Regions from separate parts of the Erwinia wuhanensis genome, predicted to be linked through region 1. Evidence: predicted binding sites of a transcription regulator. Region 1 holds the regulator's gene; each other region holds the start of a gene.
What was found. The regulator sigma-54, encoded in region 1, starts transcription at its own class of promoters, with help from an activator protein. The targets are predictions, from matches to a motif close to GTTGGCACANNTTTCGCTNT.
Positions count from the first base shown of each region.

Region 1 (10,358 bases):
GCTGGAACCTGGCCGATACGGATAAGCCTGCGCCCGCGGCCAGCAACGCGCTGGAGCCGACCTATACGAGCCAGTCGTCCAATACGGTGGTGTATAACCCGGAAGGTGGACTGAGCTACAAGCTGGTGTCCGAGAAAGTAACCTACTTTTCCGCCGACGCGGTAAGCTGGTTCGATAATCCGGTCATGACCACCTATGACGAAAACAAAGTGCCCACCTGGTCGGTACGGGCAGACAAGGCCAAACTAACCAATGACCGTATGCTCTATCTTTACGGCCACGTCGAGGTCAACAGTCTGGCCCAGGACGCCCAGCTACAACGAATTAAAACCGATAACGCCGTAGTGAACCTTGTCACGCAGGACGTTACCTCAGAAGATCGGGTAACCTTATACGGCAACAGCTTCAGCTCTAGCGGCATGAAGATGCGTGGCAATTTACGGAAGAAAACCGCCGAGTTGATTGAAAAGGTCAAAACCTCCTATGAAATTCAGAATGCGAACCAACCTTAAGTTTTTGACGCTCGGCCTGCTGCTGACTGCCAGCCTGCCCGCTCTTGCCCTGACGGGCGATTCGGATAAGCCGGTCAACGTGGACTCCGAAAATCAGGCGCTGGATATGCAGGGCAACGTGGCGACCTTTACCGGCAACGTCATCGTGACCCAAGGCTCGATCAAAATCACCGCGGATAAGGTTGTGGTCACGCGTCCGAACGGCGACAGCAACAAAACCATCGTGGATGCCTGGGGCAATCTGGCGACGTTTTATCAGATGCAGGACAACGGCAAGCCCGTTAAAGGCCATGCGCAGAAAATGCACTACGAGCTGGCGAAGGACTTCGTCGAGCTGACGGGCAGCGCTTATCTGGAGCAGCTGGACAGCAACGTCAAAGGCGATCGCATCACCTATCTGGTGAAAGAGCAGAAAATGCAGGCCTATGGCAATACCGGCAAGCGCGTCACTACCGTGCTGGTGCCTTCGCAGCTGCAGGATAAAAACGCCTCCTCCCCCAAGAAGAGTAACTAAGCCATGGCGACTTTAATTGCGCAAAATCTGGCGAAGGCCTACAAAGGCCGACGCGTGGTGGAAGATGTCAGCCTGGAGGTAAAATCCGGTGAGATCGTCGGCCTGCTGGGCCCGAACGGCGCCGGTAAGACCACCACGTTTTATATGGTGGTGGGCATTGTGCCGCGCGACGCGGGCCGCATCGTTATCGACGATGAAGATATCAGTATTCTGCCGCTGCACGCGCGCGCGCGTCGGGGCATCGGCTATCTGCCGCAGGAAGCCTCTATTTTCCGCCGCCTGAGCGTGTACGACAACCTGATGGCGGTGCTGCAAATCCGTGAAGATTTAACGGCGGAACAGCGAACCGATCGCGCCAACGAGCTGATGGAAGAGTTCCATATCGCGCACCTGCGCGACAGCATGGGTCAGGCGCTTTCCGGCGGTGAACGCCGTCGCGTAGAGATCGCCCGCGCGCTGGCGGCGAACCCTAAATTCATCCTGCTGGATGAGCCTTTCGCAGGCGTCGATCCGATTTCGGTTATCGATATCAAAAAGATTATCGAACACCTGCGCGACAGCGGCCTGGGCGTGCTTATCACCGATCACAACGTCCGTGAAACGCTGGCCGTCTGCGAACGAGCCTATATCGTCAGTCAGGGACACCTGATCGCTCACGGCTCGCCTGAGCAAATCCTCCAGGATGAACAAGTTAAGCGCGTCTATTTGGGCGAAGAGTTCAGACTCTGATAAGGTGTTCAGACCGGTCAAGATTTTTAAGGAATAAGTATCCTGAATATGAAGCAAGGTTTGCAGCTCAGGCTTAGCCAACAGCTTGCCATGACGCCACAACTGCAGCAGGCGATACGTCTGCTGCAACTCTCTACGCTTGAACTCCAGCAGGAAATTCAGCTGGCGCTGGAAAGCAACCCGCTGCTTGAACAAACCGATCTTCACGAAGAAGTCGACAGCCGCGAATATCAGGAAAAAGAGGCGCTGGATACCCGCGAGGCGCTGGAACAAAAAGATATGCCGGAAGAGCTGCCGCTCGACGCCACCTGGGACGAAATCTACACCGCCGGCACGCCGTCGGGCACCGGCACCGACTACCACGACGACGAGCTGCCTGTTTATCAGGGCGAAACCACCCAGTCGTTGCAGGACTACCTGATGTGGCAGGTAGAGCTGACGCCTTTTACCGATACCGATCGCGCCATCGCCACCGCCATTGTCGACGCCGTGGATCCGACCGGCTATCTGACCGTTTCTCTTCAGGAGATCCAGGAGAGTATCGGCAACGAAGAGCTTTCTGCGGAAGAAGTCGAAGCGGTACTGAAGCGCGTTCAGCGGTTCGATCCGATCGGCGTCTGCGCACGCGATCTGCGCGACTGCCTGCTGGTGCAGCTGTCGCAGTTCGTGGATGACACGCCCTGGCTGAAAGAGGCCAGGCTTATTGTCAGCGACCATCTGGATCTGCTGGCTAACCACGACTTCCGCAGCCTGATGCGCGTCACGCGGCTGAAAGAGGACGTGCTGAAAAACGCCATGCAGCTGATCCAGTCACTTGACCCGCGTCCCGGTCAGTCGATTAATACCAGCGAACCGGAATATGTCATCCCGGACGTGCTGGTGCGTAAAATCGGCGCCCGCTGGGTGGTGGAACTGAATGCCGACAGCGTGCCGCGCCTGAAGATTAACCAGCACTATGCTTCGCTGGGCGGCAGCTCTCGCAGCGACAGCGACAGCCAGTTTATTCGCAGCAATTTGCAGGAAGCCCGCTGGCTGATAAAAAGTCTGGAGAGCCGCAACGATACGCTACTGAAGGTCACGCGCTGCATCGTCGACCAGCAGCAGGCTTTCTTCGAGCAGGGTGAAGAATTTATGCGTCCTATGGTGCTGGCGGATATCGCCTCCGCCGTAGAGATGCACGAATCGACGATTTCACGCGTTACCACGCAAAAATACCTGCACAGCCCACGCGGTATTTTTGAACTGAAATATTTCTTCTCCAGTCACGTGAACACCGAAAGCGGCGGCGAAGCCTCTTCCACGGCCATTCGCGCGCTGGTGAAGAAATTGATCTCGGCGGAGAATCCCGCCAAGCCTCTTAGCGACAGCAAGCTGACCACCCTGCTCTCCGACCAGGGGATCATCGTGGCCCGCCGCACCGTCGCGAAGTACCGAGAGTCTTTATCCATCCCGCCCTCAAATCAGCGCAAGCAGCTGGTCTGAACGAACAGATAAGGAAGAGCTTATGCAACTCAATATTACCGGGCAGAATGTTGAAATTACCGAGCCTTTACGTGAATTCGTGGTGGCTAAATTCGCCAAGCTGGAGCAATACACTGACCGTATCGGGCAGGTTTATATTGTGCTGAAGGTGGAAAAGGTGACGCAGGTCGCCGATGCGACGCTGCACGTCAGCGGTGGTGAGTTGCACGCCACCTCGGAAGAAAAAGATATGTATGCGGCGATTGACGGCCTGATTGACAAGCTGACACGCCAGCTGAATAAACATAAAGACAAGCTGAAGCAGCATTAATTACCCTTGCAGCATTGATTATTTTTTCGCCACCCTTATCTGATAAGAATGTGGTGTAAACTAACCGGCTCGTCTTCTGATTGCAGAAGGCGGGCCGTTAATCAACGGGCATAATGCATTCGACTGATGGCCTGCCGAACGATCGGGCAGCGCCGTTTTGCCAGGCGGAAGTGAATACCTAAGTGAACCTATGATGAACAATGACCTGACACTGGAACTGAGCTCGGTCCTGAGCCTTTCCTGTACCCGCAACGGCGTGCACTGCCAGAGCAAAAAGCGGGCGCTGGAGATTATCAGCGAGCTGGCGGCCAAACAGCTTAATCTGCCGCATCAGACGATCTTTGAAGCGATCCTGACGCGTGAACGTATGGGCAGTACCGGCATAGGTAACGGCATCGCGATCCCACACGGCAAGCTGGTGGAAGATACGCTGCGCGCGGTAGGCGTGTTTATCCGTCTCGATCAGCCGGTAGCCTTCGACGCTATCGATAATCAACCGGTCGATCTGCTTTTCGCCCTGCTGGTGCCTGCCGATCAGTGTAAAACGCATCTGCACACGCTCTCGCTGGTCGCAAAACGTCTGGCCGATAAAACGGTCTGCCGCCGACTGCGCGCTGCGCAAAGCGATGAAGAGCTGTTTGCTATCATGGCAGAGGAACCACAAGCCGCCTCTTAAGCCTTTAGTGGGCCGGTCTGTCGGCCCGAGCGTATGCACAGGGAAGTTCCCCGTCCCTTTGGAAAGGCTTCAAATCAGGAGAATAAGTCATGGTGCTGATGATCGTCAGCGGGCGTTCTGGTTCCGGTAAGTCCGTCGCGTTGAGGGCGCTGGAGGATATGGGCTTCTACTGCGTGGATAATCTGCCCGTGGTGCTGCTGCCGGAGCTGGCCAGGTCACTGGCGGATCGTAACATCTCGGCGGCCGTCAGTATCGACGTGCGCAATATGCCAGAGTCGCCGGAAATCTTTGAGAAAGCGCTGACCGGCCTGCCCGACAGCTTTTCGCCGCAGCTGCTGTTCCTGGATGCCGATCGCAATACGCTGATCCGGCGCTACAGCGATACCCGACGCCTGCATCCGCTTTCCAGTAAAAATCTTTCGCTGGAAAGCGCCATCGATGAAGAGAGCGATCTGCTGGAGCCGCTGCGCTCGCGTGCGGATCTGATCGTCGATACCTCGGAGATGTCGGTGCACGAGCTGGCCGAAATGCTGCGCACGCGCCTGTTAGGCAAGCGGGAACGTGAACTGACGATGGTGTTTGAATCCTTCGGCTTCAAGCACGGTATTCCGATCGATGCCGATTACGTGTTCGACGTCCGCTTTCTGCCGAACCCGCACTGGGATCCGAAACTGCGGCCGATGACGGGGCTGGATCGTCCGGTGGCCGCTTTCCTGGATCGTCATACCGAAGTGCACAATTTTATCTATCAGACGCGCAGCTATCTTGAACTCTGGCTACCGATGCTGGAAACCAACAACCGCAGCTATCTTACCGTGGCGATTGGCTGTACCGGCGGCAAGCATCGCTCGGTTTATATTGCCGAACAGCTTGCTGACTATTTCCGCTCGCGCGGCAAGAACGTGCAGTCCCGTCATCGTACTCTGGAAAAGCGCAAATCATGACCGTCAAACAAGTGGTTGAGATCAAAAACAAGCTGGGTATGCACGCCAGACCGGCGATGAAGCTGTTTGAACTGGTGCAAAGCTTTGATGCCGAGGTGCTGCTGCGCAACGAGAGCGGCACGGAAGCGGAAGCCAGCAGCGTTATTGCACTGCTGATGCTGGATTCGGCGAAAGGCGGACAGATTGAGATTGAAGCCAGCGGGCCGGAAGAAGAAAAAGCGCTGGCGGCGGTGATCGAACTCTTTAACGCTGGCTTCGACGAGGATTAATCAGCCGCTCAGACGCGCTCAGCGCCCCAGAGCGCGGTTCTTGACCCTCAAGCGTACCGTTCCTCTCGGCGGCGCTTATTACGCCCCTGAGCGCTGTCCTTGCTCGTGATGCTCTGCACACACTTATGCACCTCTAAGCACGGTGCTTTCTCCACAGCGTACCTTTTCCTCTTGGCATGGCTTATTACTCCCCTGAGCGCTGTCCTTGCTCGTGATGCTCTGCACACACTTATGCGCCCCTGAGCATGGTTATTTCTTTCAGGCTACCTTTCTGTCAGCGTAGCTTATGCGCGTTCAGAAAACCTTCTCCGCCCAGCTGGCGCATCTGGCGTAAGATCCACTGCTGCCGCTGGCGCACATAGGCCGACGGCGCGTCGGCGCGAAAACGGATCGGGTTCGGCAACACGGCCGCCAGCAATGCCGCTTCCGCCATTGTCAGGCGACTGGCGGGCTTATGAAAATAGCGTTGCGATGCCGCTTCCACGCCAAATACGCCCTCGCCGAACTCCGCTACGTTCAGATAGACCGTCAAAATGCGCCGTTTTGTCCACACGGTTTCGATCGCAACCGTCAGGCCCGCTTCCAGTCCCTTACGTATCCAGCTGCGCCCGTCCCATAAAAAAACGTTCTTTGCGGTCTGCTGCGATAGCGTAGAAGCGCCGCGCATGCGGGTCTCTTCACCATCCAGCACCGACTGGATCGCCTGTACGTCAAATCCCCAGTGGTCGGGAAATTTTTGATCCTCTGAGGCGATAACCGCCAGCGGCATCCAGGGAGAGATATTTTTCATCTCTACCCAGTCTGAATGCGCGACATAACGGAAATCGCCGCTCAGCCAGGCGCCAATCTGCCTTTCTGCCATCACGGCAGAGAAAGGGACGGGCAAAAAAGAAAAAAGTAGGATCCCGGCGATCGCGATCCCGGCCAGGCCGATCGTCACTCGTAACGCCCAGGTTTTTAGCCGCTGTCCGCTGGTTTTTTTGCGCTGCTTCATTAACATTTATCCATAATGATCTTATGAATTCCTGTAACAGGAACCCGTTCGTACAATGTAAAAAAGCGATGCGGGGCGCAACGCATTTGACTTAATGTAAACGTTTGCATGCGCTTACAACTTGAAGCACTTTGTAAATGTATTAAGTGCTTCAATCACTTCCGCGCATTAGGAATCGGTTCCATGCCGTAAACGAACCTGTAGCGATGAAGAAACAATCAACGCGGTCCGTCCGCGCAATGCCAGCCAATTCATTCATGAACCTTATAAATTGCGTGAGTTAGCTTTTGCTAATTTTATCTTAAAGGCCCCTCAGAATGGCTGTGGGCCCAGGTTATGCTTTTCGGTTGGTGAGCGAAAATTGCGCCTTAAGTTAAAAGGATTACGATAAAAACATGTTTATCAATCGTTAATTCCTTCCAATATCACTTTCCATTTTGTTGTACCGTGCGGTTTCACAAGAGAGACACCAATCTCACAAAAAGAACATGTTTTACATGGAGTTAAATATTTGCCAGGCGAGGTGAAATTCTTTTAGCATCACTGCTAGCGATCAATGGAACCGGTTACCTGAATACGTCAATCAAAACCGGACAAAAACTGGCACAATTGTACAATTTTTGCGCAAGATCGCGAATAAATTCATTCCGTGCTTGACTGTATCATCAAATTAATGTTTTCTGTCTGGAAACGCTGCTCCACATCACACATTTTAATGAATCTTGTAACATGTGATGGGAGTTTTGCTAAGGTAGTTCCTGAGCGTTTTACCCAATACCGCGCCTGCGCTTCGATACTCTTACTTTAAGAACAGCGTAGGCCTCAAGTTTCCCTGGTGTTGGCGCAGTATTCGCGCACCCCGGCCTCGGTCGGGGTCATTTTTTTTGGGCCTTTGATACCCATTCCCGCAGTACCGCAACGTCGTTACGCCACTCGTGTTTCAGCTCGTCAATCCACTCCTGCACATTGTCCCACCACGCCGGTAGCTCAGGGCTTTGGATCTGTTTCGCCAGCTGCTGTAAATGGACCAGACCAACCGATCCCGCCGCGCCCTTGATCTTGTGCCCTTCTTCCGCAATGCCTTTTTGATCGCGCGCGGTCATGTTCAAATCCAATACTTCCAGATAACCTGGCATCATCTTTTCAAACATTTCCAGACTCTGCACAATCAGCTGCGGCCCAACCAGCTCGATATACTGCTCCAGCATGGTGATATCCAGCAGCACGGGCGCGTCAGAGTGAGAAGCTTCCGCCGGCTCGTCCTCCTGCTCCTGGTAGTCCCAGTACTTCTGGATAATGGCGGTCAGCGCCGGTACCGCCAGCGGTTTACTCAGCACGTCGTCCATGCCCGCGTCCAGATACTCTTTTTTATCTTTAAGCACGTTAGCGGTGAGCGCCACCAGCGGCGGCAGCTGTTGATGGCCGTAGCGCCGATGGATTTCCCTCGCCACGTCAAGGCCGGTCATATCCGGCAGCTGAATATCCAGCAGCACCAGGTCAAACTCTTCGGGATCGAACATCGTCAGCGCTTCTGCGCCCGTCATGGCCACTTCAACGCTGTTGCCCAGCTTCTCCAGTACCGAACGCGCTACGACCACGTTCAGCTCGATATCCTCAACCAGCAGGACGTGCAGCGCCGGTAGCGGCATATCGTCCGCAGGCTGCTCGGCCTCATGCTGCGTCACGACGCGCGGCGCATTAACCGTCAGCGTAAAGCAGGAGCCCTTACCGGGCGCGCTGCGCACGCTGATATCTCCGCCCATGCTCTGCGCCAGACGACGCGAAACCGCCAGCCCAATGCCGGTGCCGGTCGCCGGTTTGCCGCCATGCTGATCTTTCACCTGATAATACATGGCGAAGATTTTGTCCTGCTCATCCTGCGGGATCCCCATGCCGGAATCTTCCACCTCAAAGCGCAGACAATCCTCGCCCTGATAGGCCACCCGCACGATAATGCTGCCCTGCTGGGTAAATTTCACTGCGTTACCGATCAGGTTCCACAGGATCTGACGCAGCCGCGTGCCGTCGGTGATAATTTTATGCGGCAGCGGCGGATGGGCGTCGAGCACGAACTTCAGTCCTTTCGGCTGGGCCAGCAGGCCGGAGAGATTCTCCAGATCCGCCAGGAAGCCGGTAAAATCAACCGGCTGGTTATCCAGCTGCACCTTGCGGCGCTCGATCTTATCCATTTCGATAACGTCATTGAAAATATTGCCCAGCGTGATGGCCGAGACGTGGATGGTTTTCAGGTATTTCAACTGCTCCGGATTCAGCTCGGTATCCAGCAGGATACGGCTCAGACCGACGATGCCGTTAAGCGGCGTACGAAGCTCGTGGCTGATCGTAGAGATAAAGGTGGTCTTTTCCCTGCTCGCGTTCTCTAAAGCGTCCTGATAGCGTTTACGCTCGGTTATATCGCGTCCAAAGCCCATCAGCCCGCTGCGTTTACCTACGCGGTCGTAATAAGGCACTTTACGGATCTCAAAGCAGGCCTTGCGGCCATCGGGATACTGCAGCCACTGCTCGTAGGTCAGCGAAACGTTGTGGCGAAAAACCTTCTCGTCCGTTTCCAGCACTTTGGTGGCGGCATCACGATCGTAGACATCGTGCGGCGTCAGGCCAATAAGCTGCTTCTCGCTTTTGCCCGTCAGCAGCTCCATGGCCCGGTTGCAGCCGGAAAACTGCTGATCGATATTGCGGTAGAACACCAGATCGGGCGAGGCGTCCAGAAACGAACGCAGGAAAGAAGACTGCTGCTCCAGCTCAATCTGCGCCTGCTCGCGCCTGGTCATCTCTTCCGTCAGTTTGTCCATCACCTGCAGGCGCGCTTTTTCCGCCTTGATACGATCGGCGATCTCCTGATTGAGCTGGGTAATGTTTTCCTTCATCTGCTGGTTTAGCTCCAGATCGCGATGGCGCATCTCTTCAAGCTTATCCACCAGGCGCGCCAGGCGCTGCCGCGACTCCTCCAGCTGCTCAACCACCACCGACAGGAAATAGACGGCCCATGGCGTTATCAACAACCCGAAAAAGACCGAGCGAACCATATCGATGCTTTCTACATGTCCGCGCAGCACCATCGTGACCGCCATCTGCACGATCATTGCCAACACCACCAGCGCAGAAGCCAGCAGCAAAGAAAAGCGCACCAGCCCCAGCTTCACCATTAAATCGACGTAGTACTGGGCTAACAGACGAATTTGTTTCATAAAAGGTCCCTTCGAGAGCAATACCGTCAATCATACCGCAAAAGCTTAAAAGACAAAGGTTACGGCCCCCTGCGCAGGCTGCACCACTGCGGTGCAGCCTGAAAGCAATGCCACGATTGACGTTCCGCGCGCCTGTCAAAAGACAGGTCAGTATCGTCTCCGGCCATCCGCTAAGCCTGCCGCCGTTTAGCGCTGGGGAAGCATGACCGTCTGGCGAACACCGCCGCTGTTTTGCGCTATTAAGCGTGACCGCGACCCGCGCGGCCGTTGACTTTGGTTACCAACAGACTTTGTAACAGCGGTACAGGGTATACGCGGTTGAGCACCATCGGTACGCGAAAAGTGATGTTTAACCTGTGCATAGTCCGTTTTGCCTTAAGTGCATTATCCGTTTTTGCAATTCATAGCGATAAGCGCCTGCCGCCGCGCTTTCGCCTGAAACGCAATGAATAAAAATTCACATTAAACGTGGATGCAATCAAAACCAGCCTGATTAATTTTACTAATGATGCACGGGGGTTTAATTCAAATAAGCCTCCCCGTTAAAAACAGCCGCTTTCAATGATTAAGGCTACTTTATTAGCATTTTCTGCTGGCAATACCCCCAGCACCAGCATGGTGCAGAGATTTGCGCCCTGCACTACAGTGAGACAGTTCACACTTCCTGGGGGGTAAATGACGAAACTATACACAGAAAAAATCGGTATAAAATATATAAA
Region 1 covers NZ_JAUJUH010000003.1:55,424-65,781, reverse strand. The annotation lists gene lptC (LPS export ABC transporter periplasmic protein LptC) at 1-512, shown strand, start outside; gene lptA (lipopolysaccharide ABC transporter substrate-binding protein LptA) at 484-1,026, shown strand; gene lptB (LPS export ABC transporter ATP-binding protein) at 1,030-1,755, shown strand; gene rpoN (RNA polymerase factor sigma-54) at 1,804-3,237, shown strand; gene hpf (ribosome hibernation promoting factor) at 3,260-3,547, shown strand; gene ptsN (PTS IIA-like nitrogen regulatory protein PtsN) at 3,741-4,223, shown strand; gene rapZ (RNase adapter RapZ) at 4,313-5,167, shown strand; gene npr (PTS phosphocarrier protein NPr) at 5,164-5,436, shown strand; gene mtgA (monofunctional biosynthetic peptidoglycan transglycosylase) at 5,711-6,430, opposite strand; gene arcB (aerobic respiration two-component sensor histidine kinase ArcB) at 7,306-9,639, opposite strand.

Region 2 (10,358 bases), on a different contig from region 1:
CAGGCATTCACCGCCCCAGAGCGCGCCGTTTTCGCCGTAGCCCAGCCCGTCCAGCGCCAGGCCGATGACCGGGCCGTGCGCCAGCGGCCAGCGATGTTCCGCCAGGCAGGCGGCGATATGCGCATGATGATGAAGCACCTCCAGCACCGGCCGTTCGCTCTGCTGGCTGCCGACGTAAGCAGGATGCGCATCCTGCACGATCGTTGCGGGCGTGCAGTTATACAGCTGCTGAAAATGGATAACGGCCTGCTGCCGCTGGCACGCAATATCGCTGTTTGCCAGCGATCCGAAATGCGTGCTGAGCATAGCCCGATCGCCCTGTACCAGGCAGAAGGTGTTTTTCAGGTCGCCGCCCATCGCCAGCAGCGGCGAGCGGGCCGTCAGGCCGGGAGGAAGCGTGACGGCATCCGGCACATAGCCTCGGGCGCGGCGCAGTATTTCCAATCCCTGCGGCCCCAGACGAACCAGAGAGTCATCGGCGCGCTGGATGATATCGCGGTCGTGCAGCAGCCAGATATCGGCAATGCCAGCAAGCTGGCTCAGCGCCTCTTCGTTGGTCAGCGCCGGCGCGCGGTCGGCGCCGTTGCCGGAAGTCATCACCAGCGGCACCCGGCAGGCCTGCATCAGCAGATGGTGCAGCGGCGTAAACGGCAGCATCAACCCCGTTTCATCCAGCCCCGGCGCAACGGCTGCGCACAGCGGCGACGTCGCGTTTTTTTCCGTGAGCACAATGGGCGCGGCGGCAGACAGCATCAGCGCCTGTCGCGCCCGATCGCTCTTGCCGCAGCGCGCCAGCCAGCCGATGCCTGGCAGCATCACCGCCAGCGGTTTGGCCGGTCGCCGTTTGCGCTGGCGCAGACGCATAACGGCCTGCTGCTGGGTAGCATCGCAGGCAAGATGAAAGCCGCCCAGCCCTTTGATCGCCACAATTTTGCCCGCAAGTAGCGCTGCTGCGGCATAGTCAATCACGGCGCTTTCACGTGCCAGCGTGGTGCCATCCTGCCCGGTGGCAAAGAGCTGCGGCCCACAGTGCGGGCAGGCGACTGGCTGGGCATGAAAGCGGCGGTCGGCCGGATCCTGATACTCCCGGCGACAGGCGGGACAAAGGCGAAATGCCGCCATGCTGGTGCCTGACCGGTCATAGGGCATGGTGCGGATGAGCGTAAAGCGCGGGCCGCAGTGGGTACAGTTAGTAAAGGCATAGCCTGAACGACGGTTGCCCGCGTGCAGCACCTCCTCCAGACAATCGGGGCAGGTTGCCGCATCGGGGGCAACCTGGGTCATCATCCGGCCCTGACGGGTTTCCGCAATGATAAAATCCTGCGGCGGAGACGGCCAGGCATAAGGCTGGACGCTGAGGCTGTCGATACGCGCCAGCGGCGGCGGCTCGTGCCGTAGCCGTTCGATAAAGAGCGGAATGGCGGCAGACTGAAGCAGGCGTATTTCCACGCCCGCGCTGTCGTTGCAGACTTCGCCGCGTAGCCGTAGCCGCCTGGCTAACTGCCAGACAAAAGGCCGAAAGCCGACGCCCTGCACTTTGCCGCTGACGCGCACGGACACTCCTGAATCGGACATAGTCAGCTCCTGAAGGACCGGGCTGCCCGGTCCTGGATCGGATTAGCCTGAACCCTTGCGGAAGGAATGCGGGATGTCATATCCACCTGGCTTCCCGTTCCGCACTGGCGCAGAACTTAAGCGGTTACGGCAATCGGGATCGCATCGTCCACGGCGCTGCGCAGGCGCGCTTTCATCTCGCTGTAGGTTTGACGCGCATAGTTCTCCGCCCACGACTGATCGGCAATCCGCTCCACCTTCACCGCACAGTATTTGGTTTCCGGCGTTTTAGAAATGGGGTCAAGGTTCTCCTGAGTCAGTTCGTTGCAGGCGCCAATCCACCATTGATAGGTCATATAGACTGCGCCAACGTTAATACGCTCGTTGTGATTAGCGCGTGAAATCACTTTACCGCGGCGCGAGGCGACCCAAACCAGTTGCCCATCGCGTATGCCCAGCGCCTGCGCATCCTGCGGATTGATCTGCACAAAACCCGGCTCATCCGCCAGCGTTTGCAGCGCGGAACAGTTGCCGGTCATTGAGCGGCAGGAGTAGTGGCCGACCTCGCGCACGGTACAGAGCACCAGCGGATAATCTGCGTCCGGCACCTCGGCCGGCGCGCGCCATGGCGCGGCAAAAAGCTGGCCTTTGCCGGTTGGCGTGGTGAAACGATTGTCCTGATAGAGATAAGGCGTACCAGGGCTGTCCAGCGTGGTGCAGGGCCACTGCACGTGTCCCAGCGTGCCCATTTTTTCATAGGTAGCGCCGTAGAACAGCGGACAGAGTTCGCGCATTTCATCCCAGATTTCTTGATTATCGTTGTAATGCATCGGATAGCCGAGTTCCGTTGCCAGCAGGCTGATAATTTCCCAGTCACGCTTAACATTATCTTTGGGTTCGATAGCTTTTTCAAAGCGCTGAAAGCCGCGATCGGCACAGGAGAATACGCCGCCGTGTTCGCCCCAGGAGGTGGCGGGTAAAATGACGTCAGCCTGCTCGGCGGTTTTGGTCATAAAGATATCCTGCACCACCACAAAATCCAGCGCCTCAAACCCCTTGCGCACCAGGCTTAAATCGGCTTCGGTCTGCAGCGGATCTTCACCCATGATGTAGTAGGCTTTGACTTGCCCTTCCAGCGCCAGATGCGGGATTTCGGTAATGCGATGGCCGATTTCCGCATCCATCCGCTCGGCGTCAATACCCCAGGCTGCGGCAAATTTTGCCCGAACCTGCGGATCGGTCACCGACTGATAGCCGGGGAACTCATTCGGCAGCACGCCCATATCGCAGGCGCCCTGCACGTTGTTTTGCCCGCGTACCGGGCCGACGCCGACGCCAGGCCGGCCCAGATTGCCGGTCAGCAGCGGCAGGCCAGCGAGGCCTTTCACCACGTCGACAGCCTGACCAAACTGCGTCACGCCCATTCCCCACATAATGGTCGCGGAGGGCGCAGCAGCAAAGGTACGCATAGCCTGACGGATTTGCTGAGCGGACACGCCGGTCTGTTCGGCAACCGCCTCCGGCGAATAGTCGGCCAGCTGGCGACGGTACTCGTCAAATCCTTCCGTATATTTCGCCACGTAGTCACGATCGTAGAGATCTTCTTCGATCAGCACGTAGGCAAAGGCGTTAACCAGCGCCATATTGCAGCCGTTTTTGATTTGCAGATGCTGGTCGGCGATACGGGCGGTTTCGATGCGGCGGGGATCGCAGACAATGATCTGCGCGCCTTTTTCTTTGGCTTTTATTACGCGGCGAGCCACGATAGGGTGGGAATCCGCACAGTTATAGCCGATCACCAGCAGGCATTTGGAATTTTCAATATCGTTGATGGAATTGCTCATCGCGCCGTTGCCGAGCGTGGCCTGTAAACCGGCCACCGACGGGCCATGACAAACGCGGGCGCAGCAGTCGACATTATTGGTGCCGATCACCGCGCGGGCAAACTTCTGCATGACATAGTTGGTTTCGTTGCCGGTACCGCGAGAAGAGCCGGTATGCATAATCGCGCGCGGGCCGTGCTTCTCTTTGATTTCTTTCAGGCGCTTAGCGGTATAGCGGATAGCTTCATCCCAGCTGACTACTTCGAATTTTCCGCCCTTCTGGCGGCGGATCATCGGCTGCGTCAGGCGCGGCGTCAGCAGTTTAGTGTCGTTGAGAAAATCCCAGCCATAGTAGCCTTTCAGGCACAGCTCGCCCTGATTGGTTACGCCATCGGCGGCTTCGGCACGAAGAATTTTATTGTTTTCCACGACCAGGTTCAGCTTGCATCCGGCCCCACAGTAAGGACAGACGGTGGTGACTTTTTTCATCTTATTTTTCCTCTTTCCGGGGTTAAAACAGCAGGCCGGAAGTGCTGGCAAGCGCCGCACGGCGGCGTTTTTCTACGTTCATTTCCTTGAGCCGATCGCGGTCAACGGTCAGCAAGGCCTTGGTCGGACAGACTTCCTGACAGGCTGGGCCTTCTGCACGGCCCTGACACAGATCGCATTTATGCGCTTCGGCTTTATCTGCGACGGCGGTCATCGCCGCCGCGTTCTGACGAAAAAGGGGTTTGACCACGACCTCCATCGCGCCATAAGGGCAGGCGACGACGCAGGTTTTGCAGCCAATGCAGTGCTCCTGCATAACCTGGATTGCGTCGCCGCTGCGCACGATTGCGCCGTTCGGACAGACGTTGGCGCAGGGGGCATCTTCACACTGGCGGCACAGCACCGGCGTACTGAGGTTGACGCTTTTGATCACATGCAAACGCGGCGTGAAGGTGGTGGTATTGAGCTGCGAGATATCCTGCGACAAGCTGTGAGCCATCACGCAGGCGATTTCACAGGTACGGCAGCCGATACATTTTTGGGGATCGGCAATGATGAACCGGTTCATCTGAATCTCCTGATTCCATTAAATAAGCGGCCGACGGATCCCGGCCTTATGGCGGAGGTAATGCATAAAGCGTTCCAGCCAGAGGGTTTATTTTTTCTTATTTATTTTCAATGGGTTAATAAGGGTTCGTAGGGGGTGACTGTGGTCTGTCGGCCGTATCGTCATTTTCCCGACACTTATGTCATGTCGGCCGTGGGCGAAAAGGCGCGATGCCCAGGCCCGTCTCCAGCAGAGGAAGCCGCTGATAAAGCTCGCCAACCGCCCGCTCGACCGCTGGGCTAAGGGGATAGTAAAAAGCCACCACATCGGGCTGGATGCCGACAAAGGTAATCTGCGGAATAGCTTCCCGTAGCTGCTGAATTAAAAAGCTGAGCGGCAGCGTGTGGGTGGTCATCACGAACATTTCGGCGATATCGCTTTCGTCGATAAGGCGCATTTCGCCGGGAGCCAGCCCCATGTCGGTGGCGTCCACAATCACCAAACGATCGGGCCGCTGCTCGCGCAGGTAGCCAATATCGTTTTCCGGCGCGGCTCCGCCATCCACCACCGTCCAGCCGGGCAAAGGGGCGGCGGCGCAAAGTTCGGCCAGGCGTGGCCCGGCGCCGTCGTCGCCCATCATGCTGTTGCCCACGCATAACAGCGCGTAGCGGGAAGAGGAATTAAGCATCGTATCTCCTGACCATCAGGTACATGGCGGGGTCGTTTTCAATTTGCTGGAGCAGGGCGATCAGGCGATCGCTCCACGCTTGCTGCTCTGCACTCATCCGCTCACGGGCGTCGCGCAGCGCCAGGGCCAGCAGATGGGTGTGACTGCTGTCGATAGTGATTTCGCCAAAGCGGCGCACGCCTGCCATTTTCCGCTGGGCTTCGCTGTTTTCCGCCAGGCAGGCAATCCATTGCAGATAGCCTTGAAGCGGGCAGGTGAGCTGCGGTTGCAGACAGTCGATAACGCCAACGTGGTGACCAATCGCCAGGCTGTAGTAAACCACCTCTTGGGCTTTCTTCGAGCTACGCTGCTGCGCGCATTTTTCATCGACGAATTTGCTGCCCAAAGCGTAAAACACCACTTTGTCGTGCAGGACGCGGGCCGACGGCTGATGCCGGGCGTAACGCTGTTGGTTAACCTCGGTGCTCACAGGCGAACCTCCCCGCGCAGAACCTGCTGATAAATTTGCTGTAAATGCCCCACGATCTCCGCCAGGCGGAGATCGCCCTGCTCATCCAGCCAGTCCGCCACGCGCTGTTCTACGGACTGCACGCCGGGCGCGGCCAGCGCCTGCATAAAGCGATCGGCAATCTGGCGACCATAGCGATAGCCGGCCATGCGTCGCGCTTCGCGATCCAGCAATACCCGCAGCGGCTGCGGCAGCGTAGGGTGCAGCAACGCCGCCGGTTCAGCCGCCTCAGGGTGCTGCTGACCTTTAATTTTTTGATCGAGCAGGCCAAGCGCCATGGCAAAACCATAAATAGTGGCGGCGGGCGTGGGCGGGCAGCCGGGAATATAAACATCCACCGGCACAATCTTGTCCGTGCCGCCCCAGACGCAATAAAGGTCGTGAAAAATGCCGCCGCTGTTGCCGCAGGCGCCATAAGAGATACAGATTTTCGGGTCTGGCGCCGCGTCCCAGGCCCGCAGCGCAGGCACGCGCATGGCGCGGGTGACGGCACCGGTAAACAGCAGAATATCGGCATGACGCGGGGAAGGAACTACCTTGATGCCAAAGCGTTCGGCGTCGAACAGCGGTGAAATGGCGGCAAAAATCTCTATTTCGCAGCCGTTGCAGCCGCCGCAGTCAACCCGATAAACGTAGGCGGAACGGCGAATGTTGTTCAACAGCGTGCTTTTCAGGCTGGCGATGCTCTCGTCGAGCGTAACGGGCACCGGCAACCCGTTTTCGTCGCGTGGCCCGTGCAGGATCTGGCTCATAGCTGTGCCTCGGGGGTCAGATGGCGGCCAATATCTATCCGGCTGGATGCGGGCAGCTGATGCTTTTTCTTGCAGGACGGACAGGTTTCATACTGCTCGCGACGTTCAGCAATCTGCCGTTCACTCAGCGCTGCGCTTTCCTGTAACAGAGAAAGCGCGAAGTCGATCTCTTTCTGCACGGCATAGGGATGGCCGCATTCCCGGCAGCGGCAAACCGGGAAATCAGCGGTTTCAAACAGATCCTCTTTACGCCATACCGCCAGTTCAAATTCTTGCGACAGCCTGATGGCGGCCGTCGGGCAGACTTCCTCGCAGCGCGCGCAGAAAATACAGCGGCCCAAAAACAGCGACCAGCGGATCGCCTCGCCTTCTTCTGGCGGCGTCATGGTCAGCGCGTTGGACGGACAGGCATTGGCGCAGGCACCGCAGCCGATACACTGCTGCGCGTTGTACTGAGGTTTGCCGCGAAAGTTGGCCGCCATCTCCAGCGGTTTTGCCGGATAGGCCACCGTTGCGGTACCGGTTTTCAGCACTTTTTTAATCAGCTTTAACATGTTGTCCCTCCCTAAAGCGGCGAGTTTTTGCGTTCAATGCCGTAACGTTCGATCTCTTTGTAAGGCACGACGACGGTGGTTTTCTTACGTACGTCGACCACCGTCATCCTGTCGGTGCAGGAATAGCAGGGGTCAAGGCTGCCGATAATCAGCGGCGCGTCCGAAACGGTATTGCCCCGCAGCATGTAGCGCAGCGTTGGCCAGTTGGCGTAGGTCGCCGCGCGGCAGCGCCAGCGAAACAGCTTCTGGTTGTCGCCGGTCATGCTCCAGTGCACGTCATCGCCGCGCGGCGCTTCGGCAAAGCCCAGCGCGAAACGGTGGGGAATATAGGTAAAGCCTTCGCTCATCAGCGGCCCCTGCGGCAGATTTTGCAGGCCGAACTCGATCATATTCAGCGAGTTAAACACTTCGTGGATGCGCACCTTCAGGCGGGAATAGACGTCGTTGCCGGTTTCACTGTAAAGCGTAAACGGCAGGCTGGCATAGCCGGCATAGGGATGATCCGCCCGCATATCGCGGCGGTGGCCGCTGCCGCGTATCATCGGGCCGACGTTACTGAAATCGCGCGCTATCTGCGGGTCTAACAGGCCGACGCCGACGCTGCGTTGTTCGGTATTCGGCGTACTGAGCAGAATATCCACCAGGTCGTTCAGCTCGCCGCGCATCCCTGCTGACAGCGCGATAGTCTGGATCATGTCCTCTTTCAGAATGTCGCGACGCAGGCCGCCAATCAGGTTCATCCCGTAGGTTTTACGGGCGCCGGTCAGGATTTCCGCCATTTTCATCGACTGCTCGCGCACGCGGAAAAACTGCATAAAGCCGGAATCGAAGCCGACGAAGTGGCAGGCCAGGCCCAGATTCAGCAGATGGCTGTGCAGACGTTCAACCTCCAGCAAAATGGAACGGATAGTCTGGGCGCGCGCCGGCACCACAATGCCCATCGCGTTTTCAACCGAGGTGGTATACGCCACGCTGTGGGTAAAGCCACAGATGCCGCAGACGCGATCGGAAAGAAAGGTGACTTCGTTGTAGCCCATGCGGGTTTCGGCCAGTTTTTCCATGCCGCGATGCACGTAAAACAGCCGGTAGTCGGCGTCAATAATGTCTTCGCCGTCGACGAAAAGGCGAAAGTGTCCGGGTTCGTCAGAAGTGACGTGAAGCGGGCCGATTGGCACAATCGTGCTCGCTTCCTTTGTTTCAGAGATAAAGGGATAGGTTTCGTTATCGGTCGTTGGGGCCGGGCGTTGGCGGTAATCCATCGCGTCTTTACGCAGAGGATACAAATCGTCTGGCCAGTCATCCGGCAGCACCAGGCGGCGTTCATCCGGCAGGCCGACCGGGCGCAGGCCATACATATCCCGCACTTCGCGCTCGCCCCAGACGGCCGCCGGGACGCGCGGCGTGACCGACGGGAACTCCAGCGAGACGGGATCCACTTCGGTGCGCACGGTGATCCAGCACTTTACGCCTTGCTCCATTGACAGCACATAATACAGCGCGTAATTGCCGCACAGCGTGCGCTCATCATTGCCAAACAGCACGGAAAGCCAGCCGCCCTGCTGATAATAGAGCCACTCCACGACCTCCGGTAGCGCGTTCAGCCTGACGGTGACGGTGGCCTGCGTATCGGTCTGCCATTCGCTGTAGAGCAGCGCTGCAGGAAACTGTTTTTCCAGCGCCGCCAGGTAGTGCAGGCCGACCGGATGTTGATTTAATGCCGTTGTGACTTCACTCATTACCAAACCTCTTCCCGCCGTGGCGGAACAAGAAAAATGTCAGCCCGCTATCAGCCAGGAAACCAGCGCCAGAAACGCCAGGCCGAATCCCGCCCAGGTGGTGCGGGAAGTGTTTAAAAAGCGCAAACGCGCCACGCTGTTTTCAATGAGCGCCACCAGCAGCACGGCAACCAGCAGTTTTGCCAGACAGAGCGCGGTGGCGATCAGCAGGCCGAACGGCGTTGGCTCCGCCGCCAGGCCAAAGGGGAGAAACAGGCCGAGAAACAGCTGAAGCACCACCAGCTGCTTCAGGCTGAGGCCGAGTTTCAGCACGCCCAGCGTCGCGCCGGAATATTCGGTCAACGGGCCTTCCTGCAGCTCCTGCTCGGCTTCGGCCATATCGAACGGCAGCTTGCCCATTTCGATATAGGTGGCGAAGGCGCAGGCCAGCCCGGCCAGCAGCAGGGTCAGCGAGGACGAAAGCGGCCAGTGCAGCACCTGCGCGCTAATGGCGCTAAGCGCGGTCGAACCGGCAACCAGCGCGGCTATCCACAGGCCCAGCAGCAGGATGGGTTCGACCAGCACGCCCAGCACGGCTTCCCGGCTGGCTCCGATGCCGGTAAAAGGGCTGCCGGTATCCAACCCGGCGATAACAAAGACAAAGCGCGCCAGGGCGAACAGATAAATAAGGGTGATGAGATCGCCTGCGCCAGCCGCTGGCGAAGCAAGCGTTACCACGGGCAGCGCGCTGGCAATGACCAGCAAGATGCCGGTGAGGAGCCAGGGCATAGTGCGAAAAGCCGGGCCAGAAGCCGCCGGCGCCACGCTCTGCCGCTGTAACAGTTTGGCGATATCGCGATACTCCTGGAGTACGCCAGGCCCCTGGCGATTATGCATACGGGCGCGCAGCACGCGGCTGATGCCGGTAAACAGCGGCGCGATGGCCAGCAGCCCTGCCGCCTGGATAAGCGCCAGCGGCCACAGCGAACCGGTAAGAACAAAGGGAAAAGTCATCGTCAGTTCCTCAGGCCAGCGCCGCGACCAGCAGCACGGCCAGTTCAATAAACGCCAGGCGGCGGCACAGCGCAGCCAGCCTGCCCTGATGCAGGGCCGTCGCCAGAGCGGCAGGCAGCAGACGCTGGCGCAGACGATACAGCGGCGCAAACATCACGCGCAGCGGCTGAGCGAAACCGGTGGCGGTCACCACCATCCCGGCGGAATGACCGTAGCCACAGGCCCAGGCATCGCCGCGTTGCCGGTTCGGCAGACGGCTGCCGCGCAGCGCAACGGCAATAAGCCAGGGCAGCAGCGGCATCGCCAGCAGTAAAATCGCCACCATCGGAGCGGAAACCGCCGACGTAGCCGAGAAGACGGCACCATGCTGCGTAACGACAGGCGGCGTCATATGCAGCACGTCGGCGGTAACGAGGGAAAACAGGGGAATGATCCAGGGAGACGCGACGCCAGACACCACGCACAGCAGCGCCGGGATAACCACGCTGAGCGTGACCGCCAGAGGAGCAGGCCTGGCCCCGGCGGTGCCGCCGCGTGGGCTGCCCAGAAAGGCAACGCCAAAAACTTTGGCGATACACATCAGCGCCAGCGCGCCAGTCAGCGCCAGCCCGACGGCAAGCAGCGGGCCGAGCAGGCGAGTCAGCCAGAACGGGCTGCTGCCAAGCTGGAAAAAAGACTGGTAAAGCAGCCATTCGCTGGCAAAGCCGTTTAGCG
Region 2 covers NZ_JAUJUH010000007.1:116,200-126,557, reverse strand. The annotation lists gene hypF (carbamoyltransferase HypF) at 1-1,575, opposite strand, end outside; gene fdhF (formate dehydrogenase subunit alpha) at 1,692-3,866, opposite strand; gene hydN (electron transport protein HydN) at 3,889-4,434, opposite strand; gene hycI (hydrogenase maturation peptidase HycI) at 4,616-5,101, opposite strand; gene QZH36_RS16735 (formate hydrogenlyase maturation HycH family protein) at 5,094-5,513, opposite strand; gene QZH36_RS16730 (NADH-quinone oxidoreductase subunit B family protein) at 5,567-6,361, opposite strand; gene QZH36_RS16725 (formate hydrogenlyase complex iron-sulfur subunit) at 6,358-6,915, opposite strand; gene QZH36_RS16720 (hydrogenase large subunit) at 6,927-8,651, opposite strand; gene QZH36_RS16715 (respiratory chain complex I subunit 1 family protein) at 8,691-9,644, opposite strand; gene QZH36_RS16710 (proton-conducting transporter transmembrane domain-containing protein) at 9,655-10,358, opposite strand, start outside.
Region 2: hydN (electron transport protein HydN) is a predicted target of sigma-54. The motif match lies at 4,494-4,513, and genes of this name have one in related genera.

Region 3 (10,358 bases), on a different contig from region 1:
TGCCGGAAAGCGCTTTAGCCTGTCAATTAATGAGCGCTTATAAGCGATAACACCGCGCATAACGTCAGCGTTAACCTGTTATCGCTCAAACATTTTTTTTGCGCCTTCGCTACCTGAAAACTATTTTTCTGTGAAGTGTATTCGATAAAAAAGGGAATTTTGTGAAACGGGGCGGTAAAAAATCCTTTTGAGGCCTGAAAAAATCATGTAGAGTTGAAGATGTAGGGTACAGAGGTAAGATGTTCTATCTTTCAAACCGTTTACTTCACGTAACCGGATTTGGCTGAATATTAGCCGCCCCAGTCGTTATGACTGGGGCGTTTTTTATTGGGCGTCGTTCAGCCGGATATCAGGCTTCTGGTAACGTTTCTTCCGTCGCTGGTGGAATTTCACTGAACCAGCTGTCCAGTTTCAGGCGCAATTTATCGACGCCCAATTTCTTAAGCGAAGAGAAAGCTTCAACCTGTACATCGCCGACGAACCCTTTAGCGGCTTCGCGTACCAGATTTAACTGCGCTTTACGCGCGCCGGAAGCCAGCTTGTCCGCCTTGGTCAGCAGCACCAGCACCTGAATGCCGCTCTGTACCGCCCATTCAATCATCTGCCGATCCAGATCCTTCAGCGGATGACGGATATCCATCAGCACAACCAGCCCTTTCAGACACTGACGCATCTGAAGATATTCTGCCAGCGAACGCTGCCATTTTAACTTCATCTCTTCCGGCACTTCGGCATAGCCATAGCCAGGCAAATCCACCAGGCGATAGCCTTCGGTGACCTGAAACAGGTTAATCAGCTGGGTGCGGCCGGGCGTCTTACTGGTACGGGCCAGGCTCTTCTGATTAGTTAGCGTATTCAACGCGCTGGATTTGCCGGCATTAGAGCGTCCTGCAAACGCCACTTCAATACCGATATCGGCTGGAAGGTGGCGGATGTCGGGCGCGCTGGTGACAAAGTGGGTAAGGTTATAATTCCAGCCAGACAAGTTAGAAACTCCAGATAATAAGAACAATTGCGCAGAGTATACCCTGTATGGATTAAAAGCGCCCAGTCGCACGCGGCGCGGCGGTGGCTTTGTAAGAGATTGGCTATACTTTTTGCCAGAACTTTACCTTTTCTTTCCAGCTTTTAAAAATTAAGTTATTTAAAATCAATATCTTATTATTTTAAGGCCAAACATTAATAAATTTTTTCGTAACTTACCTTGTGAGTTTCTCCATATAGTCTACATTTGTTGTCAGAGCCAGGACGGCTCACTTCAGGATGAAGCGCTCAGGGGGATGCCAGGAAGGTACTGAGCAGGGAAGGAAAGTGTCGGGGAACGGCTCATCTGAAGGGAAAGGACTGCGTCCACGGAGGACGGCATGGCAAGGGAAAACCGGGAAGTTGGATGCCAAAAAGGATGCTGACTTAGTCAGTCCTTCTGCGGAAGGTGCGAAAAAAGGCGACAGGGTGACCTGGCGCCTTTTTTCTTTGTCTGCTTTCTGCTAGATTCCGCCGCAATTCTATACTGAAGATAAACAGTCTGAGAGCAGAAACCATGAAGCAACCTGTACGCGATTCGCAGAAAAAACCGGCGGCAAAAGCGAAGCGTAAAACGCGCGATGAAATCAACACGGAAGCGCGCGATCGTAAACGCGATAAGAAACATCGCGGCCACGCCTCCGGCAGTCGCGCTAACCCCGTAGCGGCGACAAAGAAAAACGGCGAAAGCGCTAAAGAGAAAGATCCACGTATTGGCAGTAAAACGCCGGTAGCGCTGGGCGCTGCTGCCGCGCAGCCCGCGAAAAAAGCTAAACCGGTGAAAAAAGCCGAAGAGAAGAAACCCCGTCTGACGCCGGAAGAAGAGCTGGCGAAGCTCGAAAACGACGAACGGCTGGATGCACTGCTGGATCGGCTGGAAAATGGCGACACCCTGAAGGCAGAAGAGCAGGCGTGGCTTGACCAGACGCTGGATCGCATCGACACGCTGATGGAACAGCTGGGGATCGCGCTGGATGACGAAGTCGAAGATGAAGAAGCTGAAGAGGATATGTATCGCCTGCTTAAAGGCGGTAATTAATCCCGGCGATGCTTTTCGGACTTACTTAAAGGACGGCGCCAACGGGCGCCGTTTCTGCATAAGGTATCTCTGCCAATGATTTGGCCTGGATCAATTTACCTGCTGATTCTGTTCTGCTGCCTGCTCTGGATGTTGGGTAAACTACGGCGTCTGTCCCGGCTGAAAGCCCGGCTACGCAGACCGACCGTCCTGCCGACAGCGCCTCCGCGACGGTCAACACGCCAATGCAGGAGAGAATATCGTGACGCAGACAATTGAGTGGGATCCCGTCCTGCTGCAAAAATATAATATCTCGGGTCCCCGTTACACTTCTTATCCTACCGCGCTGGAGTTCAGCGAGGCTTACCGCGAAGCCGATTTTATCCGTGCCAGCCAGCGTACTCCCCATCGCCCGCTGTCGCTTTATATTCATATTCCTTTCTGCCATCGCCTTTGTTACTTCTGCGGCTGTAATAAAGTCGTTACCCGTCATCAGCATAAAGCTGACGACTATCTGGAAGCTTTAGCCGTAGAAATCGCCAGTCGCGCCGCGCTTTTCCGCAACCGAACCGTGACACAGATGCACTGGGGCGGCGGCACGCCTACTTTTCTCAGTAAAGCGCAGATTTCCACACTGATGGCGCTGCTGCGTCAGCACTTTGCCTTCAGCGACGAGGCGGAGCTTTCCATTGAAATCGATCCGCGAGAAATTGAAGCGGACGTGATCGATCATCTCTTTGCCGCAGGTTTTACCCGGCTAAGCATGGGCGTGCAGGATTTCAATAAAGAGGTGCAGGAAAAGGTTAACCGCGTACAGGACGAGCAGACTATCGTCGCGCTTATCGAGCGGGCAAAGCGGGTGGGCTTCAGCTCTGTTAATCTCGATTTGATTTATGGCTTACCGAAGCAGACGCCGGAAAGCTTTGCCTTTACCCTGCAAAAGGTCATTGCGCTGAACCCCGACAGGCTTAGCGTCTTCAATTATGCGCATATGCCCGCGCACTTTGCCGCGCAGCGGAAAATTAAAGAGGCCGATCTGCCCGATCCCCAACAGAAACTGACCATCCTGCAACAGTCCATTGCCGCGCTGATGGCCTCCGGCTACCAGTTTATCGGTATGGACCACTTTGCCAGACCGGAGGACGAGCTGGCCGTTGCCCAGCGGGAAGGCAAGCTGCATCGCAACTTCCAGGGGTATACCACGCAGGGAGACAACGATCTGCTGGGCCTGGGCGTCTCCGCCATCAGTATGATCGGCGGCGGCTATGCGCAAAACCAGAAAGGGCTAAAAGAGTGGTATGACGCCGTGGCTAAGCAGGGTACGGCGCTCTGGCGCGGCGTAGAGCTGTCGGGCGACGATATCCTGCGCCGCGAGGTGATTAAAACGCTGATGTGTAATTTCTCGCTGGATTTCGCCGCTTTTACCTCGCACGGCGTCACCTTTACCGACTATTTTGCGGAGGATCTGGCGCTGCTTGAGCCGCTGATTGCAGACGGGCTGGTGGAGCGCAGCGAGAAAGGCCTTCAGGTCACTTCTAAGGGGCGCCTGCTGGTCAGGAATATCTGCATGTGCTTTGACCGCTATCTACGCCAGCAAACGCGCCTACAGCAGTTCTCGCGGGTGATCTGAAAAGAGGCGAGCATAAAAAAGCCGGAAACAAAAACGTTCCCGGCTTTTTAGTGCTGAAATTTTTGGCGCCTCAGCCTGGAAATTTCAGCATCGCTGCGCACAGCACGGCGGCCATAGCCGTTTGCGGCAGATGCGCGGCACCCGTCTGCGCGTAGTGCGTCACCACATGAATTAACGATTCCAGCATTATCTTCCTCCCCGATAACGGTTCAGAATGATACTGACTGATACCGATGTGTAAAGTCGCAAAAGCATAAAAAATGCGCGAATCGACGTTTTTTTATGCTTCTTCTGCTTTACTCCATACCCAGCTCTTTCAGCTTGCGGGTCAGCGTGTTTCGCCCCCATCCCAACAGTCGCGCCGCTTCCTGCTTGTGGCCTTGTGTATGACGCAGCGCGGTAGTCAGCAGCGTGCGCTCCATCTCTGGCTGTGCTTCCGATAACAAGTTTTGATGACCGGAACGCAGCGCGCGATCGGCCCACTGCGCCAGCAGCGTCGCCCAGCTGTCGGGCAGTGACTGCACGGGATTGTCCGGCGTGGCGGTTTCAAACAGCTCCGGCGGCAAATCCTGGATCAGCACTTCCTGGCCGGCGGCCATCACCGTCAGCCAGCGGCAGGTATTTTCCAGCTGGCGCACGTTGCCTGACCAGTGCAGGCGGGTCAGCGCCGTTTCGGTTTCGGGATGCAGAATTTTTGCCTCGACGCCCAGCTCGCGTGCCGCGACCTGAAGGAAATAGCGCGCCAGACGAGGGATATCCTCACGACGCTCCCGCAGCGGCGGCAGATGCACGCGGATAACGTTCAGGCGGTGAAACAGATCCTCGCGGAATTTACCTTCCTGTACCCGCAGCTCCAGGTTCTGGTGCGTGGCGGCGATGATCCTGACGTCGACTTTGACCGGCGCATAGCCGCCGACGCGATAAAACTGGCCGTCGGCCAGCACGCGCAATAAGCGAGTCTGCACGTCCAGCGGCATATCGCCAATTTCATCCAGAAACAGCGTGCCGCCGTCGGCCTGTTCGAAACGTCCCTGACGGATTTGATTAGCGCCCGTAAATGCGCCTTTCTCATGGCCGAAAAGCTCCGACTCAATCAGATCTTTCGGGATAGCCGCCATGTTCAGCGCGATAAAAGGCGCCTTCGCGCGCGGGCTGTGGCGATGCAGCGCGTGCGCCACCAGCTCTTTGCCCGTGCCCGACTCGCCGTTGATCAATACGCTGATTGAAGAACGCGAGAGGCGGCCGATAATACGAAACACGTCCTGCATCGCCGGCGCTTCGCCGATGATATCGGTAGTCGGGCCGCTGACCGGCTGGTTGCGCGGCTGCTGCTGCTCCTGATAGTGGCTGATCGCGCGTTCCACTAACGCCACGGCTTCATCGATATCAAAGGGTTTTGGCAGGTAATCGAATGCGCCTTGCTGATAGGCGCTGACGGCCGCATCCAGATCGGAGTGTGCGGTCATAATAATTACCGGCAGCATCGGATGACGTTGCTTAATTTGTTTCAGTAACGCCAGTCCGTCCATGCCGGGCATACGAATATCGGAAAGCAAAACGTCCGGAGTTTTGGTGGCAAGCGCGTCCAGCACCTCGCTCGCGCTGTCAAACGTGGCGCAGTTTAAACCGGCTCCAGTAAGCGCGCGTTCAAGCACCCAGCGGATGGAGCTATCGTCATCGACGATCCAGACTATCCCTCGTTGCATAGAAACCTCACTGGCGAATAGGCAAATAAACGGAAAATTCGGTGTGGCCAGGCCAACTGTTAAATTCTATTTTTCCCGAATGCTGATCGATCAGGCTGCGGGCGATCGACAGGCCTAAACCGGTGCCGCCTTCGCGGCCGCTCACCATCGGGTAAAACAGCGTGTCCTGTAGCTGAGCCGGAATGCCGGGGCCGTTATCTTCAATATCGATACGGGCCACCAGGCGATAGCGGACGCCGTGCAGCGTTAGCTGAAATGCGGTGCGGGTGCGCAGCGTAATGGCACCGCCTTTTTCTCCCAGCGCCTGTAGCGCGTTACGCACCACGTTTAGCAGCACCTGTTCGATTTGATCCGGGTCATGCGGCAGCTCCGGCAGGCTGGGGTCGTAATCTCTGATCAGCGTAACGTTATCGGGCAGCTCCATTGAGACCAGGTTAACCACGCGCTCGGCGACCTGATGGATGCTTTGCGTAACGTGCATGCCCGGCTGCTGCGGGCCAAGCAGGCGATCCACCAGGTTACGCAGGCGATCGGCCTGTTCGATAATGACTTTGGTATATTCCGTTAAGGCCGGGTCAGGCAGGGCTTTTGCCAACAGCTGCGCCGCGCCGCGTAATCCCCCTAACGGATTTTTAATTTCATGCGCCAGCCCGCGAACTAAATCCCGTGCGGCGACCTGTTGAGCATGCTGAAGCTGTTCCTGACTGAGGCGACGCTGATTGTCCATCGGCGCCATTTCCAGCAGGATTAGCCCGTCCGGCAGCAGCTGCGCCGTTAAAGACATAATATGCGCGCGACTGTCGACGACCAGCGTAACCTCGCTGTCGGTAAACCCCTGACCGGCATTCAGACTCTCGCGCATCACCCCGATGTTCAGGGAAAAATAGCCCATCAAATCCGGCAGCGGCGTGCCAAAGAGCTTGCGGGAGCTTTGCGCCAGCAGTTGCTGAGCGGCGGGATTGGCGTAATGCACCACCAGTTCGCTGTCGACCAGCAGTATGCTGTTAATCAGCGAGTTGAGGATCTGCCCGGCATCGGGCTGCGTGCCTGTTGCCATAACAGCGTTCTCCTGCACCATTTTAGTGCATTATAGTCATGGAACCTGAAATTCGTCTCTCTGCGCGTGGCGCTCACGGCGAAAAAAGCCCATCCGGAGATGGGCTGAAAATTTCCACGGCAACACTATCTCCGGCGTTCGTTACGCTGCGGCCCGTGTTCACCCGAATCACTGAGCCTGCCGTAGCCGCTTTAACGCGACGAGTCGCCGGAGTCAGAAATCAGACGCTGTAGTACAGTTCGAACTCAACCGGGTGCGGCGTCATGCGAACGCGATCCATTTCAGCCTTGCGCAGGTCGATGTACGCATCGATGGTGTCGTCGGTGAACACGCCGCCACGAGTCAGGAACTCACGGTCTTCGTTCAGCGCGTTCAGCGCCTCTTCCAGCGAGCCGGCTACTTTTGGAATTTCAGCTTCTTCTTCCGGCGGCAGGTCGTACAGGTTTTTGTCCATCGCGTCGCCAGGATGGATCCTGTTGATGATGCCGTCCAGGCCAGCCATCAGCAGCGCGGCGAAGCACAGATATGGGTTAGCGGCTGGATCCGGGAAGCGGGCTTCAATACGGCGCGCTTTCGGGCTGGCAACCACTGGAATACGGATAGAGGCGGAACGGTTACGGGCAGAGTAGGCCAGCATAACCGGCGCTTCGTAACCCGGAACCAGACGCTTGTAGGAGTTGGTAGTCGGGTTAGACAGCGCGTTGATCGCTTTAGCGTGCTTGATCACACCGCCGATGTAGAACAGGGCCATTTCAGACAGCCCGCCGTATTTGTCGCCAGCGAACAGGTTGGTGCCGCCTTTGGACAGGGACATATGGCAGTGCATACCGGAACCGTTATCGCCAAAAATTGGTTTTGGCATAAAGGTCGCGGTTTTGCCGAAAGCGTGCGCCACATTGTGCACGACATATTTGTAGATCTGAATTTCGTCGGCTTTTTTGGTCATGGTGTTGAAGCGGGTGGCCACTTCGTTCTGACCTGCGGTCGCCACTTCGTGGTGATGAGCTTCAACAACCAGACCCATCTGCTCCATGGTCAGACACATAGCAGAACGGATGTCCTGTGAAGAGTCGACCGGTGGCACCGGGAAATAGCCGCCTTTCAGGCCCGGACGGTGGCCTTTGTTGCCGCCTTCATATTCTTTGCCGGTGTTCCATGCCGCTTCGATATCATCGATAGCCACGTGAGAGCCAGAGGTGGTCGCGCCGAAACGCACATCGTCAAACAGGAAGAATTCTGGCTCCGGGCCAAACAGCACGGTGTCCGCAATGCCGGAAGAACGCAGGAAATCTTCGGCGCGCTTGGCGATAGAACGTGGGTCGCGATCGTAGCCCTGCATGGTGCCTGGCTCAAGGATGTCACAACGAATGATAAGCGTAGAGTCTTCAAAGAAAGGATCCAGGACCGCGGTGGTCGCGTCCGGCATCAGCACCATGTCGGATTCGTTAATGCCTTTCCAGCCGCCGATGGAGGAGCCGTCAAACATTTTGCCTTCTTCGAAGAAGTCAGCGTTAACCTGGTGAGCAGGAATGGTAACGTGCTGCTCTTTACCTTTGGTGTCAGTGAAGCGCAGGTCAACAAATTTGACTTCATGCTCGTTCATCATCGACAGAACGTGTTCAGCGGACATACTTAACTCTCCTGGATTTGTCATGGTCGTCGGTTAGAGAACTTTCGCGGTGCGCTTTGCTTATCTCGCCCAGCCGACCGATAATTATGTTCTCTGACTGCTTAGCAACCGTTGTGGAAACTGGCCTCTTTCGCTTGTTATAATTAAAGCGAAAACTATGCCAACTTTCTTAATTGATGAAAAAAGCGCTATGATGCGCCCTCTCGTGAAACGGGAGCTGCACCATGATGGAAGTCGCGCACCATTATGGTGCTTTTGCGTGCGGTCAGTGCACAATAATAGTGCATTTTTCTGATAAAGGGTGTTTTTTGCACCGGAAACGGCCCCGAAAGCAATCCCGAAAGTTATCTTTAATTGAAAACTGTGATCCTGTTCAGCTCTTCGATTAATCCGTGTACAATAGCGCGCTATTTCTAATGCCTGAGGCAAAGCTGTGATCGAAAATTTGCGTAACATCGCCATTATTGCCCACGTTGACCATGGTAAAACTACCCTGGTTGATAAGTTGCTGCAGCAGTCCGGGACCTTTGACGCCCGCACCGAAGCGACCGAACGCGTAATGGACTCCAACGATTTGGAGAAAGAGCGTGGGATTACCATCCTCGCAAAAAACACCGCCATTAAATGGAACGACTACCGTATCAACATCGTGGATACCCCGGGACACGCCGACTTCGGCGGCGAGGTAGAGCGTGTGATGTCTATGGTCGACTCGGTGCTGCTGGTTGTGGATGCAATGGATGGCCCTATGCCGCAAACCCGCTTCGTGACCAAAAAAGCGTTTGCTAATGGTCTGAAGCCGATCGTGGTCATCAACAAGGTTGACCGCCCTGGCGCACGTCCTGACTGGGTTGTGGATCAGGTCTTTGACCTGTTCGTTAACCTGGACGCGACCGACGAACAGCTCGACTTCCCGGTTATCTACGCTTCTGCTCTGAACGGTATTGCTGGTCTTGACCACAGCGACATGGCAGAAGACATGACCCCGCTGTATGAAGCCATCGTGCAGCACGTTTCTCCTCCACAGGTAGAAATGGAAGCGCCGTTCCAGATGCAGATCTCGCAGCTGGACTACAACAACTATGTTGGCGTTATCGGCATCGGCCGCATCAAGCGCGGCAAAGTGAAGCCGAACCAGCAGGTCACCATCGTCGATAGCGAAGGCAAAACCCGTAACGGTAAAGTCGGCAAGGTGCTGACTCACCTGGGTCTGGAGCGTATCGACGCGACCGAAGCGGAAGCGGGCGATATCATCGCTATCACCGGTCTGGGCGAGCTGAACATCTCCGACACCATCTGTGACCCACAGAATGTGGAAGCGCTGCCGGCGCTGAGCGTTGATGAGCCAACCGTTACCATGTTCTTTAACGTCAACACCTCGCCGTTCTGCGGTAAAGAAGGTAAGTTCGTTACTTCTCGTCAGATCCTGGATCGTCTGCGTAAAGAGCTGGTGCACAACGTTGCGCTGCGCGTGGAAGAGACCGAAGACGCCGATGCATTCCGCGTTTCCGGCCGTGGTGAACTGCACCTGTCCGTACTGATCGAAAACATGCGTCGTGAAGGCTTTGAGCTGGCGGTATCCCGTCCAAAAGTTATCTTCCGCGAAATTGACGGTCGTAAGCAGGAGCCGTTCGAGAACGTCACCCTGGATATCGAAGAGCAGCATCAGGGCTCTGTGATGCAGGCGATGGGCGAACGTAAAGCGGACATGAAAAACATGGATCCGGATGGCAAAGGCCGCGTACGTCTTGACTACGTGATCCCAAGCCGTGGCCTGATCGGCTTCCGTAACGAATTCATGACTATGACTTCCGGTACCGGCCTGCTGTACTCCACCTTCAGCCACTACGACGATATTCGTCCGGGCGAAGTGGGCCAGCGCCAGAACGGCGTGCTGATCTCTAACGGCCAGGGTAAAGCGGTAGCTTTCGCCCTGTTCAGCCTGCAGGATCGCGGTAAGCTGTTCCTGGGTCACGGCGCAGAAGTTTATGAAGGCCAGATTATCGGTATTCATAGCCGTTCTAACGACCTGACCGTGAACTGTCTGACCGGTAAGAAGCTGACCAACATGCGTGCTTCCGGTACTGACGAAGCGACCACGCTGGTGCCGGCTATCAAGATGACGCTTGAGCAGGCGATTGAATTTATCGATGACGACGAGCTGGTGGAAGTGACTCCGCTGTCCGTACGTATCCGTAAACGTCACCTGACTGAAAACGATCGTAAACGCGCATCACGCGGCAGCAAAGAAGCTTAATCGCTTTTTTTAAGCTGTAATACAGGGCCGGATCTTT
Region 3 covers NZ_JAUJUH010000010.1:110,344-120,701, reverse strand. The annotation lists gene spfP (small protein SpfP) at 240-287, shown strand; gene yihA (ribosome biogenesis GTP-binding protein YihA/YsxC) at 350-985, opposite strand; gene yihI (Der GTPase-activating protein YihI) at 1,541-2,062, shown strand; gene hemN (oxygen-independent coproporphyrinogen III oxidase) at 2,301-3,671, shown strand; gene QZH36_RS20450 (YshB family small membrane protein) at 3,742-3,858, opposite strand; gene glnG (nitrogen regulation protein NR(I)) at 3,968-5,377, opposite strand; gene glnL (nitrogen regulation protein NR(II)) at 5,385-6,434, opposite strand; gene glnA (glutamate--ammonia ligase) at 6,655-8,064, opposite strand; gene typA (ribosome-dependent GTPase TypA) at 8,498-10,321, shown strand.
Region 3: glnA (glutamate--ammonia ligase) is a predicted target of sigma-54. The motif match lies at 8,210-8,229, and genes of this name have one in related genera.